3 regions of the Sutcliffiella cohnii genome follow, and region 1 is predicted to be linked to each of the others. Evidence: riboswitches for the same ligand, from Rfam matches in the RefSeq annotation. Region 1 holds a riboswitch; each other region holds the start of a gene.
What was found. Region 1 has a riboswitch for cyclic di-GMP ahead of BC6307_RS02420 (sodium-dependent transporter). Riboswitches for the same ligand answer to the same signal wherever they lie in the genome.
Positions count from the first base shown of each region.

Region 1 (6,147 bases):
GAACCACCAACAACGTGGGAAGAGCTACGTGACGCGTCTGAGAAATTAACGTTTGACAATGAAGGTCGTAAAGTAATTGGACCTCTGTTTCATTAGAATTTAACCAATGGGTACACCAAGCTGGTGGTGTATACTTTGATGAAGCAACTGGAGAATTTAAAATGAATTCCTCAGAAGGAAAAGAAGCATTAGAATTTGTTAATAATATGATTCTAGACGGTGTCGCTCGTACAGCAGGTGAGGACGGATATATGTCTGGTCCGTTTACTCGTGGAGATGTTGCTTTATATATCGGTTCTTCTGCAGGTATCCCTTATGTGGCAGCTCCAGCTGAAGAAAACGGCATTAATTGGGCAGCAACGCCATTTGCTGGGACAAACGTTTCTATTTTCGCTAGTGCTTCTGATGAAGAAAAGAAAGCAGCATTTGAGTACATGAAATTTTTAATTAATACAGAAAACACAACATATTGGGCAATGCAATCTGGTTACTTACCAGTACGTTACTCGGCTTTAGAAAGTAGTGAATGGAAGCAATATACAGACGAAAATCCGGAATATGGCGTAGGAGAACAGCAATTTGATGCAGGCTTCTTCGACCCACGTATTGTCGGTGCTTATGGATTGAAAAATTCTGTTGCAAAAGAAATCGACAGAGTGTTCCTAGGTGAACTAACAGTGGAAGAAGGATTAGAAGCTGCGGAAAAAGCAGCGGATCGCGAGTTAGGAAACTAATAAAAACATATAATAGAAGGTGTCCCAATGATAAGTGGGACACCCTCTTTTTTCGAATACAATTACATAAAAGAAAAGGATGTCGAAGAATGAGTAAAACGTTGATTCAATTTTTTGGTGGATTAAAAACAATTGGCGGTACCATTATTCAATTACAATACGGGCAATCGCGTGTTATTTTTGACTTTGGATTAACGTTTGACCCGAGGACAGCTATTTTTGACGGACAAGTGAAGGTGCGCAATAGTGCGATAGTTCGAGACTACTTAAAGCTACGTATGATACCGAAAATTGAAGGAATATACAATAAGGAGCACTTAGTAAGTGATAATGTTATTTCAGCGGAAGAATATGAGGGAAAAACAGCTGTTTTAATATCTCATTTGCATTTAGATCATATGGGAGCTATCGGATGTATTGATCCTTCTATTCCAGTTTATATGACGGAACAATCTCGAAATCTATATAATCAGTTACAATTAATCGGGGAAGGTGTACCTGGTGTAAGGTCGTACCAATCTTGTGAGTACGATCAATCTTTTCATATAGGAGAAATAAAAGTAACACCTCTTTCTGTTGATCATGATGTTATCGGGGCGTGCGCATTTCATCTAGAAACTCCTGATGCAAAAATTATTTATACAGGTGATTTTAGATTGCACGGCTCTTCACCAGAGGTGATGGAGGAGTTTTTACAAAAGGCAAAAGAATTAAGGTATGATGCAGTTATTATCGAAGGAACAACATTAAAAAGTGAAGAGGAATTAGCGGAACATCTTTTAGTCAGTAACAATGAATTGCCAGATAAACTCCTTACGGAAACGAAGCTACAAATTAATGTTGCACAAATGTTAAAAGAGTCAGAGGGTATTGGTATTTTTAATATTTACCATCGAAATATGGAACGCATTAACGGTATGTGTAAAGCAGGAGAAGAGGCTAAAAGAAAAGTGGTTTTAGAAATAAAAACAGCGCAACTTGCTCATACTTTTTTACCACAATGTCACTTTTACATATTCGAATCAGAAGAGCTAAAAACTATGATAAGAGAAAACAAGCTGCTCGATTGGCAAAAACTATTGTTGGAAAAATATCCACTCATAAATAAAGAAAAAATTAATGAGAATCCAAGCAGATATTTCGTTCAAAACAGTTATGAGAATATAATAGAATTATTTGATCTACACGTTGAAAATGGAGTATACATCCACTCCAACGGCGTTCCTTTAGGTGATTATGACCCGGCATTCCATAATCTAGAGAAAATATTATCACTACTTTCTTTAGAAAGAGTAGAAGTAAGTTCAGGAGGGCATGCGTTACCTCAGCATTTAAAGTATATTGTTGATGAACTTGACCCAAAAGTACTCATACCCCTTCATAGCTTTTATCCTGAAAGATTGAAACCAAAGAATGGGCAACAGCTCTTACCGGCTTATGGGGAAGTATACGAAATAGGTGATATAGTTAATAAGTAACGGTAAAGATGCTTATTTTAGTTCTAAAGACTTATAAACATATTTGTCAACATGCCGATTATACTTATGTTATACTTAATGGTGCAAAAAAGAAGATACCTACGATAATGGCAAATCCATTGAAAAGTGGAGACGCAAAGCTACGGGCCTAAGGAGATACCTCTAAGGTCGCCGGGTTACCGAACAGGCTGGATATACTTATTTTTGATCTGCTAATCATCAATGTCCACCTTATTTAGGTGGGCATTTTTTTATGATTTTATATCAAGGAGTATCCGTAGTATTTTAATAGAATGGTATCTATCGCTGTTTAATGTTTTAAAGGAAGAAGGTAAAGTAATTGACACAACAAGAGCATTGGAAAACAAAAATTGGTTTTATTTGGGCCGCTGCTGGCTCAGCAATTGGTTTAGGGGCAATTTGGAAGTTCCCTTATGTAGCGGGTACTGGTGGAGGAGGAGCATTTCTACTAGTCTTTTTATTATTTACGTTATTTCTAGGATTGCCACTTTTAGTCGGAGAATTTGTAATTGGTCGTAAAGCTCAAAGTGATGCAGTTTCGACTTATACGAAGCTTGCCCCAAATTCAAAATGGAATGTGATCGGAAAACTAGGTGTGTTCACTAGCTTTTTACTATTGTCCTTTTATAGTGTTGTTGGGGGCTGGATCATTCTATACATAATAGAAGTTTTCGCAGGCGGTTTGAACGGTCTATCTCAAGCTGAATACGGACCACTTTTTGGTCAAGTAATTTCTAAGCCGTTTTGGACTCTATTAGGCCAACTATTATTTATGTTTATTACGATACTTGTTGTATCACAAGGTGTTCAAAAAGGAATTGAAAAGGCTAGTAAAATAATGATGCCAGCCTTACTCGTATTATTTATCGTCATCGTCTTTCGCTCCCTTAGTTTAGATGGAGCGTTGGAAGGTGTGAAATTTTTACTGATTCCTGATTTTTCTAAACTAACGTCAGAAAGTATTTTATTCGCACTTGGCCAGGCGTTTTTTACCCTTTCTTTAGGGGTATCCGTCATGGTGACATATGCTTCTTATTTACCTAAAACACAAAATATTCCGTTTTCAGCATTATCTATCGTTATCATTAATATTGTGATTGCTCTTTTAGCGGGACTAGCTATTTTTCCAGGTGTATTTTCGTTCGGATTGGAACCAGATGCAGGACCGGTTTTAATTTTTGCTGTATTACCGGCGGTGTTTTCACAGTTACCGTTAGGAATGTTTTTCTTTCTTGCCTTTTTAGTTTTATTTTTATTTGCTGCCTTAACATCGGCATTTTCTATGATTGAAATTATTGTGGCTGCTTTTACGAAAAAAGATAATAGCAAAAGGAAAAAAACAACATGGCTTGTTGGAATACTTATTTTTATCGTTGGTATTCCTTCCTGTTTATCGTATGGAGTGATGGCAGATGTAACTATTTTTGATAAAACATTTTTTGATCTGTTCGACTTTACCGTTAGTAACATATTAATGCCGTTAGGAGCGTTACTCCTAGCAATTTTTATTCCATTAAAAGTATCGAAAAGTGAATTGATGGATGAATTGCGAGCAGGATCTAATATAAGAGCTAGTATTTTTAACGTTTGGTATTATTTATTGAAATATTTTACACCTGTTGCCATTATTATTGTGTTCTTAGATGTTATTGGTGTATTAAAGTGGTTCTTTTAAATAAATGGGGGTAAAAAATATGACAACAATGAGTGAACTTCAACAGTTGTTTCCAAGTGTGGACGGAAACGAGAAACAGAGAGAGGAATTAGGAAACTATGTTCAAACGATTCTATCAAAAATAGATGAACTAAAAGATCCTTCTAAGTTAACACTAGGTGAAATGCCGGTTTACAGTGAGGATTATTATAATCGTCTTATGGAACATTCATCGGTACCGAGTGCGGGCTTATCAATGGAAAATACGATTGACGAGCTGTTAGAGCTTGTTAAAGGACATCGTTTTGTAAATAGTAGTTATGTAGCGAATGCTGCACCACTTCCAAACATCGCTAGTATTATTGGAAATTTAGTAATGGTTCTAACGAACGGTAATAGCTTATGGGATGTCGAAGGTCCAGCAGCAGCTAGTGCAGAAGTGAAGATTACGAGTATGTTATCTAAAGTAGTTGGTTACGACTCGAACGAAAGTGCTGGCTATACGACGTGGGGGGGCCAAGGTGCGGTATTCAACTCATTACGACTTGCCATAACTAGGCGCTTTCCACAGTCCAATAAAATAGGGGTACCGAACAATTTATATTGTTTCTGTTCAGAGTTATCTCACTATAGTCTCTATAAGTCTGTCGAGGCAACAGGTATCGGCATTAATAATATGATTCGTGTAAAAGTTAATGATGACCATTCGATGAATTTGGATGACTTGAAGGAGAAAATGGAAGAAATCATTCAATTCGGTGGAATACCTTTATATGTGTTAGCAACGATGGGGACGACAGATACGTTTGGCATTGATAACATCGAAGGGATAAAAGAAATTACGACACAGTTGGAAAAAGAATACGATCTTCAGCCAATTTATATTCATGCGGATACGGCGATGGGGGGAATGTATACGTTCTTCAACCAATATTCATTTGAGTCAAATCCGCTAAATTTACATAGTGATGTTTTACATGTGTTACAAAACTATCATACGAAGTTTAGTAAAGTTTATTTAGCAGACAGCATGGTATTTGATTTTCATAAACTAGGTCAAACTCCTTACATCACGAGTCTTTTCTTAATAAAAGATAAAAATAATTTACAATATGTAGATTTAGATGCATCAGAAACCCCTTACGTTGGCAATCGAGGTTACGGAAGTTATCATACAAGTTATACGCTAGAATGTTCTCGAATGGGTAGTGCTATCTCCATATACGCTTCCTTATTAGCGCTCGGAATGGAAGGGTATCAACGTTTATTAGCTAATTATATTGAAGTAAATTTACGGTTTAGAAAAACTCTTAAATTAGCATTTAACAATGTTGAAATAACAAATGAAGTATCACCAATTACGACATTCCGATTCTATCCTACTAATAGCCGCTGGAAGGAAGAGTTGAACGGTATGTTAACTTTGGAAGAAATTAATGAAATTAATCATTATAATGAAGAGTTTGCTGAACTAATAGGCATAGCTAGGGAGCATGTTTTCTTCGGAAATACGAAAAAGCAACGTCAAGTAGTCGCGGCAAATTCTAATAAAAATGTTTCTATTTATGCTCATAAGTTTTTTAGTATCTCCCCTTATACAACAGTAGAGGAAGTGGAGCGTTATATCGCATTCCTTCAGGAGCATATGAACATACACGAAAAATCGTACGAGTTATTATACGTATAAAAAAGGAGTAAAGCATCTTGACTAAACTTAAAAAACTATCTTTTGCGACAAAGTCTATACTAATTACAACGTTGTTATTATTGCTTGTTGGTACAGTATTAATGGTAAGCAGTATCCAAATTCAACGAAATGTGTTAGTAGCCGAATTAGAGAAGCAAACAGAGGCGCTAGCAACTCGTTGGGCGGATGAAATTGAAACTACTATTGTTCAAGCGGCATCTCAAGCTTCTAGTTATGAAGATCCAGCGCAACAAGAGTTAACTTCATTATTTGATTACATCTCATCAACTAATCCAAATGTTGCACAAGCATATATTTTCAGTACAGAGCTAGTCGATGGTAATTCTTCCAAAATTATTGCAATCCCCTCGCACTTAATAGAGGCGTTAAAAGAATTTAATATAGGGGCTGGCGATATATACGAACATCCAGCAGTTGTCGTTCAATCGATAAAAGAATTAAATGAAACAAATCGTATTACGTTTTCCCCAGTGTACGAGGATGAATTAGGTACTTGGGTTACTGTTCTTTATCCAATAAGTAACCAATCAGGGGATTCGTTTGCTTTTTTCG
Region 1 covers NZ_CP018866.1:522,408-528,554, forward strand. Annotated here, with positions in the region: gene BC6307_RS25440 (extracellular solute-binding protein) at 1-96, shown strand, start outside; gene BC6307_RS25445 (extracellular solute-binding protein) at 162-734, shown strand; gene BC6307_RS02415 (MBL fold metallo-hydrolase) at 824-2,212, shown strand; cyclic di-GMP riboswitch class I at 2,312-2,396, shown strand; gene BC6307_RS02420 (sodium-dependent transporter) at 2,553-3,908, shown strand; gene BC6307_RS02425 (pyridoxal phosphate-dependent decarboxylase family protein) at 3,937-5,574, shown strand; gene BC6307_RS02430 (methyl-accepting chemotaxis protein) at 5,592-6,147, shown strand, end outside.

Region 2 (6,147 bases), 1.8 Mb from region 1:
CTCCCGTAAGTCCTGGTCCGACAACTTCTCTTCCTTCTTTTTCGAGGTAGTTACATTTTTCTGTTTATATTTAATTTTCGTTTCAAATCCATGCTGCATCTTCCAATCCTTTAATTGATCCCTTATACTTTTATTCATCCTCAAATCCCCTTTAGATAAAATTAAAAGCAAAAAAGGACACCAAACAAACAGAAAAAACTGTTTGTCTAGTGTCCTCCAGTTGGCTGGTAGGATGTATTTCATTTTATCTTGATAACAAATTTTGTAATCTTCTTTCTAAGTAGCTGTATTCAAGAGCTAATTTACGTATTTTATTTCTAATTTCCTCGTTCATTTCCGTAACTTGATTTCTATTTATATGCCCCAATAAATAAATAGATTTACTTTTTAAGTACTTAAACTCGTCTTCTAATGTTTTAATTTCCTCAAAGTCATTTATAGAACTTCCGTCATTATTTAATAAAAAATATTCTATTTTATCAACTTGATATTTTATATCATTTATTATTCCTTCAAGAGCTTTTGTGTTATAAGATTTATCTTCAGAATTCATTTGTAAAGCATTTAATAATTCTTGAATCTTTTTATAGTCCTTAAAGCGATAGCCGGACTTCTTTCTTAAACTTATTCTATTATTTTCTTCAGAGTTCGTCGTTTCTACTAAATCTAAATTAATTTTTGTACTAGTTTCCTTTAAGAATTTATTGATGTTCATCAGTATTAAATCAGAACCTGCTTCTCTTAACATCTCATTTTTCAGTTCTGCTCTAGCACCAATTTTTTTTCCTTTTATTTCATACCACCAATCAGGCTTTACATCCCCTGTAATAAAAATTACTAACCTTTTTTTATCGCTTTTTGCCTTCTCTAAAACTTGTTTCCAAGCTATTAAATCGCCGTATTTATTTTCAAACTTTAAGTTATTATACCTGGTCATCTCTTTTTTTGTTTTATCTTTATATCCAGGAGGTATTTCTTCTTCATATCTAACCTCTCCTTCTTTGCATATCTCATCAATCTTTTCTTGGGAGAAAGGTTCTCCAACTTTCCCTTCAAACAACTCTGCCAATTCTAACATCTTGTCATCATTCTTATTTATCAAATTATCCAATTCGATTATTTCGTTTTGATTAAAACTTGTTGCGACTTTTCTTATTTCCTCATTAAATTTCTCCAATATTTTCTTTCTTACTTCTGTCCCATCTGTACTTTTAATCGGGTACTTGTCTAATGAAGACTTTATGGCTTTTAAAAACGTTTCTGTTTCATTATTGACGTCGTTTATAATTAAGTCTTTTATGGTATCCATTTCAACCATTACCTTGCGCCTGTGCAAATGAAATTCTAAACCAACCTGATAGGGAATCCAAATATTTTCCTTAACTTTGTCCAAAGCCTCTAGAAATGTATTACGTGTTGATTCGGAAAACCTATAAATATTTAACAAAATGTTAGTATCGAAAACAATTAGTACTGATTCATCTAGATTATTGAAATTTACCTTTTCATTATTAAAAAACTCTCGAAAAACACTTTTCAAAACTCTTCCCCCTCATCAAACTTGACCCTCTTGACCTTCCCCTGGTGAGTAATTATCTTTGTCTCACCATGCACCGGTAAATGAGTTATCTTCGCCTTGCCATCGCAAATTACAATGGCGAAACTTCCTTTTAGTTCCATTATATCAATTTCTAATCTATTTGTACTACGGTTAATTTCAATGCTTTCTAATCTCATATCCATACCTCCAGTTATAAAATAAAGAGCACCAAACAAACGCTATTGCGCTCATTTAGTGCCCTCGGTTATTCCGTTAGGCAATAAAACTCTTATTTTGTAATAAAAAGTACTTTAATAACTAGTTTTGTCGAATGCCTATCTTTTATCTTAGGTGTTATGCAATAATTCTTTTGGACTATTCCCACCATTACTTTTGTATATTTTAAGGAGTATAATTATTATGCAAAATAGCGATAATTTAAACGATTTAATGAAAAAAATTTATTACGTAAGAAAGAATATGTTAACCTTAGCATCACAATTCGGTTTGGGTGACAACAGAACCATTTCATGTAGTCAAAAACTTGATAAATTAATAATTAAATATCAGAAGCAAAGAGTGAGCTAGTAATAAATCAAATCTTTCTCTTGTTTGTCGTTTCTAAACGATCAACCTTCCCGCCAAGTACAACAACAGATATTTCACCGTAATCAGGAAGGTCATGCTCTATTAATCTACCGTCTTTTATCACATACATTTTTTTATTATTTGTTAGATCTATTTCTGCCGTTAATTTTCCGTTCACCAGGACCCCTCCTAATGTTATAATTGAGTTGGTTGGGTCAGGAGAAATCCTGGCTTTTTTATTTTGGTACTGTAGGCTCTAGAGCTTCTATCTTTGCTACCAGTTTTATTAAATCCTCTTTAAGTTGTACTGGATGTTCTTCATAATGCCTATCTTCTTGGTTTAGTATCATATTGATTACCTTGACTTTAATTTCTGTTAATTCTAGTTTGTTAACCCAATCCATGTTTATCACCTCGTTTACAGTTTGGTGAGTAATGGATTTATTTATGCTCGTCTCTTTTTTCGATTCCCAGCATGCCTTATTCTGGTTCTTTCACTGTAGGAATTCAAATCAGAGTATGACGTCCCCTTTGGTCTTTCGGTTGGCTTAATTGGATGCTTTTTTATATATTCAAGTCGTTGTTCTTCTGTCATATACCAAACCTTAACCTTGCCAATCACTTAGTATTCCTCCTTCACCTTTTTCTAGAACTGCGCATTAATTAATTTTTTTTGCTCCTCCATTATATGTATTTATATTCCAATATTGGAAATAATTCAATTGTAGGAGGTTATAAAATGTTTGAACAATTACAAGAGCTTAACAAGCAAGCAAATAGAATTGAAACAGAATACTGGGTAAACCACGATTTATTCTCATGGCAGTGGTGGTTTATAGTAATAATAAATTTGTTATTTTTAGTTTTATTAATACTTTTCATGGATAAGCAAAGAATTCAAATTATCACCATTGCTTTCCTATTCTCATTTATCTTGGTTGGAATAGTAAACGAACTTGGAAGCTTTTATGGATGGTGGAGTTATCCACACCAATTCATCACGGCTCTAAAAACAATGAATGCAGTAGATTTTTTGACTGTACCTGTAATAATTACTTTGTTTTATCAGACATTTGGAAAGTGGAAAATTTATTTGATAACAACAACTGTATTTTTTTTAATTCTATCTTTTGTAGGAATACCGATATTCGTTTATTTTGACTTCTACAAACTCCATACCTGGAATTACTTTTACTCTTTTCTAACTTTACTACTGGTTTCAATACTAGTTAAATTATTTACTGATTTTATAATTACGAAATCAAAATCTCTATAAGAGTCCATCTTTTTCGGTGGTCTTTTTATGTCGCAATTTTGGTCAAAGGTTTCTTAAATCCCTTGCAACGGATATTATTTCTACATTTTTCTACAAATTTCTACATTTATGTCGATAGACTATTAGAGGCAAATTTTACGAAAGTAAAAGACGCAAAGCTACGGGCCTAAAACATTTATTTGTCATGGCGGCCGGGTTGCCAGGTATTCATGTCCTGTAATTATATTTGCCTTTTCTAATTTGCCTAATTTAGTAAAGGTGGTTCTTATGAAAAAAGTTCTTATAGTTGATGACTCCAAATTTATGCGCAAATTACTTAAAAGGCTAGTCGAAAAAGGTGATTATCAAATAATTGCAGAAGCTTCTAACGGCCAGGAAGCTATTGAAAAGCTTCAAGAATTTAGTCCAGATATAACTTTATTGGATATTACTTTACCTTGTATGAGTGGACTAGAAATTCTAAAAAAGATAAAAGAACAAGATCCAAGTTCTAAAGTCGTTATTTGCTCTTCACTAAGCTACGAATCACTTGTTGATGAATCAGAAGGTCTTGGTGCGAATGGTTTTATAGTGAAGCCATATTTTGATAAACTATTATCCACACTCGATCAGATTAGTTCTTAATTTCGAGAGAGCACACACTCTCTCGAATCATTTCTTTAGACCAAAATCGGCTTTTATCAAGTTGCCCTGAACTTCGTAAGAAGGGTCTCTATCTTTAACACTAGTAAGCAATTTTTCTACCTTTTTATCAGTTTCAAATTTCTCCGCGCATCCTTTAGCAAATGCTGTTATTTCAGTAACACTCATACCTTCACGTAATAGTCCTCCAACCGCTAACGCCATATATTGTTCTGCTTTTAATTCCGCTTTTATCTTCACCAGCCAACCAACTCCTTTGGTAAGCGTTCCGTTAGTTCCATGAACCACTCTTGGTCGTTCATATCAAGTGCTATATCGATAAGAACGTGTAAATCGACTTCTTCCAGTGAAGGTTCTGCTTTGGAGAGGTTTTCTATATCAACCCATTCCACTCTTCTAATTCTTGATCCATTTCCATGCTTTAGAAAAACAACCTTTGCAATATTTTCATCTTCCTTTACAACTGAAACAAATCCTACTGACCCTTTAGCCTTTGGATTATAACCAAGGCTAATCTGTGATAGTTCTACCCAGTCACCTTTTTGTAGTTGACCTATCTCTAGAATGAAATTTTCTTCCGTGTTCATGATTCATCCCTCCCCATTTTAGGAAAATCATTTTCCCAACGTCTTTTCCATTCTTGCAGCGCCTCTTCGTTTTCGTTTTGGCATAGTTTGACTAACTCTATCAGTGATACTTTTTCTAAGCTCATTGAAACTCTCCGATTCTACCAATTCTTCTCGTAACACTTGCTTCTGCCATTCTAGTTGTGAGTTGTTATCCTGAGACATGTACTCACTTCCTTTCAAAATAGGCTTAGTTGTTCATATTCCGTTGGCTCTGATTCCACATATATCTCTTCAAGATCAACTTCCTCTATGCTTACAACTTCTTCAGGAGAATCATTTAGAGTAACTTCTTCAAAGTTTGAAAACCAATCTAATGGGAAACAACCTCTTAATCTACTAAGCTCTGGATCCTTGTAAAAATTAGCATGTGTTCCTTTTACCCTGAGGAAATATTCTCCTAGCTTTACTCCTTTGTAACCCTGCTCACGGTACACTAGCTGTGCTTTATAGAGCTTTTCTTTATGTAGTTCTTGATTAGCAACAATTTCAAACCGTTCAGCATGGTAACAACCTCTGTGAGCACCTTTGTTAGGGAAATTAGATACGTAATAATGTTCAGGGCCGTTCGGAAAGAGGTAATACCTCTCTCCATTCTTCAAGAGCTCTGAACTATCCGCCTTTACGCAAACACCCTGTAGCATACCTATACCTTCTTTCTTGCCTTATTTTCGGTATCTCCGAGCCACCTAACTTTTTGCAATCAGTACCGAAACGACTGGAGCAGTGACTATACAGTGAGCATCTGTTCATACATGTCATTATCTTGTCCTCTTTTTTCATCCAATCAGTTCGAACATCTGATATGATTACATTCATGTTCCTTTCAACTCCTGAACAGTAATATCAATACCAGGAACTTCACCATACAGTTTAATAGCTGTCACCTTAGATACCTGATTGTCATCATGCCAGGCTAGTTTGTTAAGTGCATCAAAAACACCTTTTACTAAATTGTCTGCATCAGGCTTCTTGATGTGATATTCTCCTAATGCTGCAACCTGCTTCTTCTTGCTCCAACTTTTCGGTATTGGCATCTTAAACCATATTTCTACTGCTATTGGACCATCTAGTAGTGTTTTCTCCTTCAACTGCTGTTTGGCTTTCCACTGGATAAAGCTTTTGTAAGCTAGATACCTTTGGGCATTGGGTTTAACAAACTTTCCTCTTCCCGTCATTCTTACGGCTCCCATTGGCTCAATAGGAATTGATAGTTTAATAGCCATTGTCCTGTCTCTCATGATTCATTTTGTTTTTGGCGGAGTATGCTTCCTCAATCTGTTCGAATGTAAAGCCAAATTGAATCATCCCGATTGCAATAAAGAGAAACCATGCTGTTCTAAAACAAAATTCATGTTTCGAATATGTTAGAAAGAAGTTAGGTTCGTTTTTATCATGTGACATTTTTGCAATGAAGGACTTTAATTCTAAATACACGCCATTAATACCACCATCAAATCCCTTTTCCTCGAGTT
Region 2 covers NZ_CP018866.1:3,589,450-3,595,596, forward strand. Annotated here, with positions in the region: gene BC6307_RS18045 (hypothetical protein) at 1-138, opposite strand, end outside; gene BC6307_RS18050 (PIN-like domain-containing protein) at 245-1,540, opposite strand; gene BC6307_RS18055 (XtrA/YqaO family protein) at 1,537-1,737, opposite strand; gene BC6307_RS25375 (aspartyl-phosphate phosphatase Spo0E family protein) at 1,991-2,128, shown strand; gene BC6307_RS18065 (DUF3954 domain-containing protein) at 2,136-2,306, opposite strand; gene BC6307_RS24850 (hypothetical protein) at 2,365-2,532, opposite strand; gene BC6307_RS24855 (hypothetical protein) at 2,574-2,750, opposite strand; gene BC6307_RS18070 (CBO0543 family protein) at 2,868-3,404, shown strand; cyclic di-GMP riboswitch class I at 3,522-3,608, shown strand; gene BC6307_RS18075 (response regulator) at 3,672-4,028, shown strand; gene BC6307_RS18080 (hypothetical protein) at 4,056-4,286, opposite strand; gene BC6307_RS18085 (IDEAL domain-containing protein) at 4,283-4,633, opposite strand; gene BC6307_RS25580 (hypothetical protein) at 4,630-4,758, opposite strand; gene BC6307_RS18090 (hypothetical protein) at 4,852-5,316, opposite strand; gene BC6307_RS18095 (RusA family crossover junction endodeoxyribonuclease) at 5,488-5,898, opposite strand; gene BC6307_RS18100 (dUTP diphosphatase) at 5,888-6,147, opposite strand, start outside.
Region 2: linked by a shared signal. The riboswitch ahead of BC6307_RS18075 (response regulator) and the one ahead of BC6307_RS02420 (sodium-dependent transporter) in region 1 are both predicted to bind cyclic di-GMP.

Region 3 (6,147 bases), 1.6 Mb from region 1:
TTTTCCTAATAGAGGTACTCAAGTTGTACATAGTTGTCCTCCTGAAGAAATCGGTGTGGTAGTTAAAAATGATGGATTAGATATGTCTAAAGCGACAGAGTATGAGATTTATTACACTGAATTATATGAAAATGGGAATCCACTAAAACATGGTGATAGAATTTTTTCAGGTTGGATTGAACCGATCCCTAAAGGGGGGACTGTCCTCTTAACTTATCAAGCTGAAAGTGAAGGATGGTACGTTTTCAAAGCTCTACAAAGACCTGGATTTGAAAAGGACTATATTAATAGAAAAGAAGTGTGGAGTGAAAAAGTGAAAGTCCAGTGTAAAAAACAGAAAGATATTAAGGGAGCAGCTGAAGAAGAAGAGAATGAAATAGATAAGTCATTAGAGGAAAAGGAAGAAATAGTAGAAGAACAACCGAATGAAGACATAAAAAATGAAGAGGAAGAAAATAAAGAAGAAAAAATGGATGAAGAATTAGAACCAGAGCCAGAAAAAGAAGAAAAAAGTGAAGAAATACCTCCAGAAGAAAGTGACGATGAAAAAACTGAAGAAGAGATATCTTCAGATCAACCTAAGAATCAGAGTATAGATGAAGAAAAGGAACATGAAGGAGATGAATCAAGTGAAGGATAAGCTTAAAAGCCTATTTAGTCTAAAAAATATAAAAAAATGGTTTAGTAGTTTAGTGACATTTACTTTATTTGCAACTTTAATTTTAATGGCTGTTCTCGTAATATCCTCCAAAGCTGCTGGAGGAGAACCACAAGTTTTAGGCTATCAATTAAAAACTGTTTTATCTGGTTCAATGGAGCCAGAAATAAAAACAGGATCCGTTATTGCGGTAAAGCCTGATGTAGATATGAAAGGCTTTGAAAAAGGGGATATTATTACATTTAAAGCAGATACAGAGAAATTAATTACTCATAGAATTACAGAAGTTGTTACTAGTGGAGAACATGTAATGTATCGAACTAAAGGCGATAGTAATAATGCAGAAGATTCCGCGCCTGTTTTGTCTGAAAATGTAGTTGCACAGTATACCGGCTTCACTATCCCATATGCTGGTTATTTTATCAACTTTGCGAATTCTAAAAATGGAAGCTTACTTTTAATGGTCCTTCCAGGTATATTACTCGTACTTTATGCTGGTTTAACAATTAAGAGTGCAATAAATGAGATCGAGAAAAATAGTAAACAACTAACTGTTCCAATTGAGGATACACCGCCAAAAGTTTAGTTAAGCCCTTAAGGGAAGGGAGAAACGGTATGAATGCTATAGTAAAACTTATCATGTATAGTGCTTTACTAATACTAATAATACAATCGGCTACTTCTTCTGTTCTTGCTGACTCTAATGAAAATGAAATAGATATAAGGACTTCACCCGAAAAAATACTTTTTGAATTAGATAACATGAAACCAGGAGATTGGGCAGAAAGAAGTTTAGTAGTAACAAATAGCGGTACGAAAGATTTTAAATATCTTTCGTCCGCAAGTTTAGTTTCAGGTTCTGAAAAATTTTATAATGCTCTTATTTTATCTATTTCAGATAAAAGTGGACAGATTTTTAATGGTAGTCTTGAAGATTTTAAAGCGTTAAATCCAAGAGAAATTGTATCAGGTGGAAAGGATGAATTGTTATTTAAAGTGGAGTTTCCATATGAAAAGGGAAATGAGTATCAAGGTTTAGCATCTATAGTAGAATTTAAGTTTTATGCAGAAGGTACACTTGGAGGAGTTAGCCCTGTGGATGGTGTAAAGTTACCTAAAACAGCTACAAACATTTTAGATATTATTTTAATTGGTGTCATTATTTTAACTATAGGTACATTTATATTAATAATAAGTAATAGAAAAAAACGAAAAATGCAATATAAATAAATTTTTAAAGTTATTTCTTTTAAAGGAGAGAAATTAAGGTGTACACCAAAACCTGCCCAACCTGCACGAAACCATCCTACTCCAGCTCAGAATTCTCCCGATGGATCTGTCCAACTTGTTCAACAGACTTAACTTCTCAAAAGGAATACGTAGCATTATGTCATCAACCAACTAAATACGAAAGAAAGAAACAGCTTACTCTTTATGTAAAGAGCTATAAAATCGACCGAGTCATATAATAAAGCGCCGATGCATTTTGCTATCGACGCTTTTATTTTTGGCTTGCTTTCCATTTATTAAATTCTAGCCATTCTTTGAATTCATCTTTTGATACACCTGAATTCATAGCTTCTTTTACTAGGTTAGCCCACTCTGAATCGATGGCTCCTTCGTCTACTTCTTCATGTAGAAGGCTGTTGACGGATACGCCTAAAACTGCTGAAACCTTTTCTAAAAACTGTACAGATGGGTTCGATTGTAAGTTACGTTCGATGGAACTTAAATAAGATTTAGCAACCCCTGCACGCTCTGCTAGTTCTGACATGGATAATTTCTTTTCTTCACGAATTTTTTTGATGCGCTCGCCGATCACAGTAGTCACCTTCTTTCTCTATCTCTAACTTTTTCTATTATATCATATATCGAAGGTGTTGTTTGATATTTCAAACAAAAATAAAACTATACGAACTAAAGAGAGGTGTTCGGATAGTTATGTAAAAACTCTCTAATTTCTTCCACGCTAATGCCGAATTCTAACGCAGATGATATTAGTTCAATCCACTCTTTATCTAGATTCTCAGTCATTTCTAGTACCCCATTCCCCATACTTTTTCCCTCCTAAAATACAATCAGTATCCCAGGCAGTCCAGCCATCATAGCAGATTTTTTTCTCTTTCTTTGTTTATCTCCCGTAGACCTGTTGACTTTGCGTCCTTATTTTTCAATAAGTTTGCCTTTGACTGAATCAATAGTCGCACTACTTTTTCTATATGTCCAAAGTTATTATAAAACAACCATATTAAAGATGTTGAAGATACATGTCGAAGTAGTAAAAAAGTGATAAATCTCTCTAAAGCTTGATATGATAACGATTAGAGGAATTAAATGTTAATTTTTTACTAAAAAGGAGAAAAATAATTTTATCCACTTTTGTCGAAATAGTCTGAAACTTAAAGTTAGGCAAATTGTTACCCACATAAAAATAAATAGGATTGCGAAGCTGTTACTTTTTTACTAGTAATTCGTTTAGCACCATATTTCATGCGTAACAAAACGTTTTATGGTAATATATTCTTTTTGGATAGGATAAATTTTTACTTATAAATGGTTGAGCATACTATACATAATAATAAAGAGTGAGGGATGTCCCAATGAAAGTGAAGTTACCAGAACCGTTCACGTTTGAAGGCGGGGAACGAGCGGTTTTACTATTACACGGATTTACAGGAAATTCAGCCGATGTTCGCATGTTAGGCCGATTTTTAGAAACAAGAGGTTATACATGTCATGCACCACAATATAAAGGACATGGTGTTCCGCCAGAAGAACTTGTTCATACAGGCCCGGAAGATTGGTGGCAAGATGTAATGGAAGCTTATCAGTTTTTAAAAGATAAGGGTCATGAGCAAATTGCAGCTGTTGGTTTGTCTCTTGGAGGCGTATTTTCTCTTAAATTAGGTTACACTGTACCTATTAAGGGTATTGTCCCAATGTGCGCACCAATGTATATAAAAAGTGAAGAAGTAATGTATGAAGGTGTTTTAGCGTATGCTCGTGAATGGAAGCGAAGAGAAGGAAAAACACCAGAACAGATTGAACAAGAAATGAAGGCTTTTGCTCCGATGAATACGTTAAAAGAGCTACAAGCATTAATCGCTGACGTTCGTGACAATGTCGATATGATTTACTCGCCAACATTTGTAGTTCAAGCACGCCACGATAAAATGATTAATACAGACAGTGCGAACATTATTTACAATGCAGTGGAGGCAGACAATAAGAAAATAAAATGGTATGAAGAATCAGGTCATGTCATTACGCTAGATAAAGAGCGTGAACAACTACATGAAGATGTTTATGAATTTTTAGAGTCATTAGATTGGTAAGGTGTATTAGACAATTAAAAGGAGGGATGGGAAATGGAAGAAATGATTCAAGAACATATAGAGCGGCTTCTTTCCTATATGAAAGAAGAGGCCTATAAGCCGTTAACTACGGGTGAGTTAGAAAGTGCATTCGGAATAGAAGATTCAGAGGAATTTAAAACGTTTGTCAAAGCGTTAGTGCAAATGGAAGAACAGGGGTTAGTTGTTCGTACGAGAAGTAATCGTTACGGGTTACCAGAAAAAATGAACCTTGTTCGTGGTAAAGTAGTTGGCCATTCAAAAGGGTTCGCTTTCGTTGTACCGGAAGAAGCTGATTTAGAGGATGTGTTTATTCCACCGACAGAGCTAAATAATGCGATGCACGGAGATATCGTTCTCGTACGAGTGAACAAGCGTGCAGAAGGTGGTTCTCGACAAGAAGGAACCGTTATTCGGATTGTAGAACGTAGTGTGAAGCAAATAGTCGGTACATATACAGAAAGCAAAAATTTCGGTTTCGTTATTCCTGATGATAAAAAGGTAACGAGTGATATTTTTATACCGAAGGAAGCAACAGGTGGAGCGGTAGAAGGTCATAAAGTTGTCGTGAAAATTACAACGTATCCAGAAGGACGTTTAAGTGCGGAAGGAGAAGTAGTTGAAATACTTGGGCATAAAAATGATCCTGGTGTTGATATTCTCTCCGTTATTCATAAGCACGGATTACCTGGTGATTTTCCGAAAGAAGCGCTGGACCAAGCGATTGCTGTACCAGACGAAATTAGCGAAGAAGATATGAAAGGCCGCCGCGATCTTCGTGACGAAGTGATCGTTACGATTGACGGTGCTGATGCGAAAGATTTAGATGATGCTGTAACGGTAATGCAATTAGATAACGGAAATTATAAATTAGGTGTACACATTGCCGATGTTTCTTATTACGTAACAGAAGATTCCCCTATTGATAAAGAAGCGTTAGACCGTGGTACAAGTGTTTATTTAGTAGACCGAGTTATTCCGATGATACCGCATCGCTTATCCAATGGTATTTGTTCTTTAAATCCAAAAGTAAATCGCTTAACGTTATCATGTGAAATGGAAATAAACCCTTCAGGTGAAGTAGTTAAGCATGAAATTTTCCAAAGTGTGATAAAAACAACGGAACGAATGACGTATACAGATGTGAACAAAATTCTCGTTGATAAAGACGAAGAAACACGTTCTCGTTACGAAAGTTTAGTGCCGATGTTTGAAGAAATGGAAAGACTAGCTGAAATTCTTCGTACTAAACGGATGACACGTGGTGCAATCGATTTTGACTTTAAAGAAGCGAAAGTTCTAGTCGATAAGGAAGGAAACCCAACTGATGTCGTGCTCCGTGAGCGTTCAGTTGCGGAGCGTTTAATTGAGGAGTTCATGCTAGCAGCGAACGAAACGATTGCTGAGCATTTCCATTGGTTAAACGTCCCATTCATTTACCGTGTCCATGAAGATCCGAAAGAAGAAAAGCTACAACGTTTCTTCGAGTTTATTACGAATTTTGGATATGTCGTAAAAGGAAAAGGTAACTCTGTACATCCACGAGCACTTCAAGAAATTATCGAAGCGGTTCAAGGAAAGCCAGAAGAAATGGTTGTTTCAACTGTCATGCTTCGTTCCATGAAGCAAGCGAAATATGACGAAGAAAGCTTAGGCCACTTTGGGCTATCAACAGAGTATTACACTCATTTCACTTCACCAATTCGTCGTTATCCAGATTTAATCGTGCATCGTTTAATCCGCACTTATTTAATTGAAGGAAAAATAGACGAAGATACGCAAGCGAAGTGGAAAGAAAAGTTACCGGAAATTGCCGAGCATACGTCTAACCGCGAACGTCGAGCAGTAGATGCGGAAAGAGAAACAGATGAGCTGAAGAAAGCGGAGTATATGTTAGATAAGATCGGCGAAGAATACGACGGTATTATTAGCTCTGTTACAAACTTCGGTATGTTCGTGGAACTGCCAAATACAATTGAAGGGCTCGTTCACGTAAGCTACTTAACAGACGATTACTATTCGTACGACGAACGTCATTATGCAATGATCGGGGAGCGTACAGGGAAAGTATATCGAATCGGTGATGAGATTACGATTCGCGTCGTTAATGTCGATAAAGATGAACGCTCCATTGAT
Region 3 covers NZ_CP018866.1:3,807,132-3,813,278, reverse strand. Annotated here, with positions in the region: gene tapA (amyloid fiber anchoring/assembly protein TapA) at 1-640, shown strand, start outside; gene sipW (signal peptidase I SipW) at 621-1,244, shown strand; gene BC6307_RS19255 (LPXTG cell wall anchor domain-containing protein) at 1,274-1,888, shown strand; gene BC6307_RS19250 (helix-turn-helix domain-containing protein) at 2,160-2,480, opposite strand; gene BC6307_RS19245 (anti-repressor SinI family protein) at 2,576-2,713, opposite strand; cyclic di-GMP riboswitch class I at 2,745-2,852, opposite strand; gene BC6307_RS19240 (alpha/beta hydrolase) at 3,259-3,993, shown strand; gene rnr (ribonuclease R) at 4,027-6,147, shown strand, end outside.
Region 3: linked by a shared signal. The riboswitch ahead of BC6307_RS19245 (anti-repressor SinI family protein) and the one ahead of BC6307_RS02420 (sodium-dependent transporter) in region 1 are both predicted to bind cyclic di-GMP.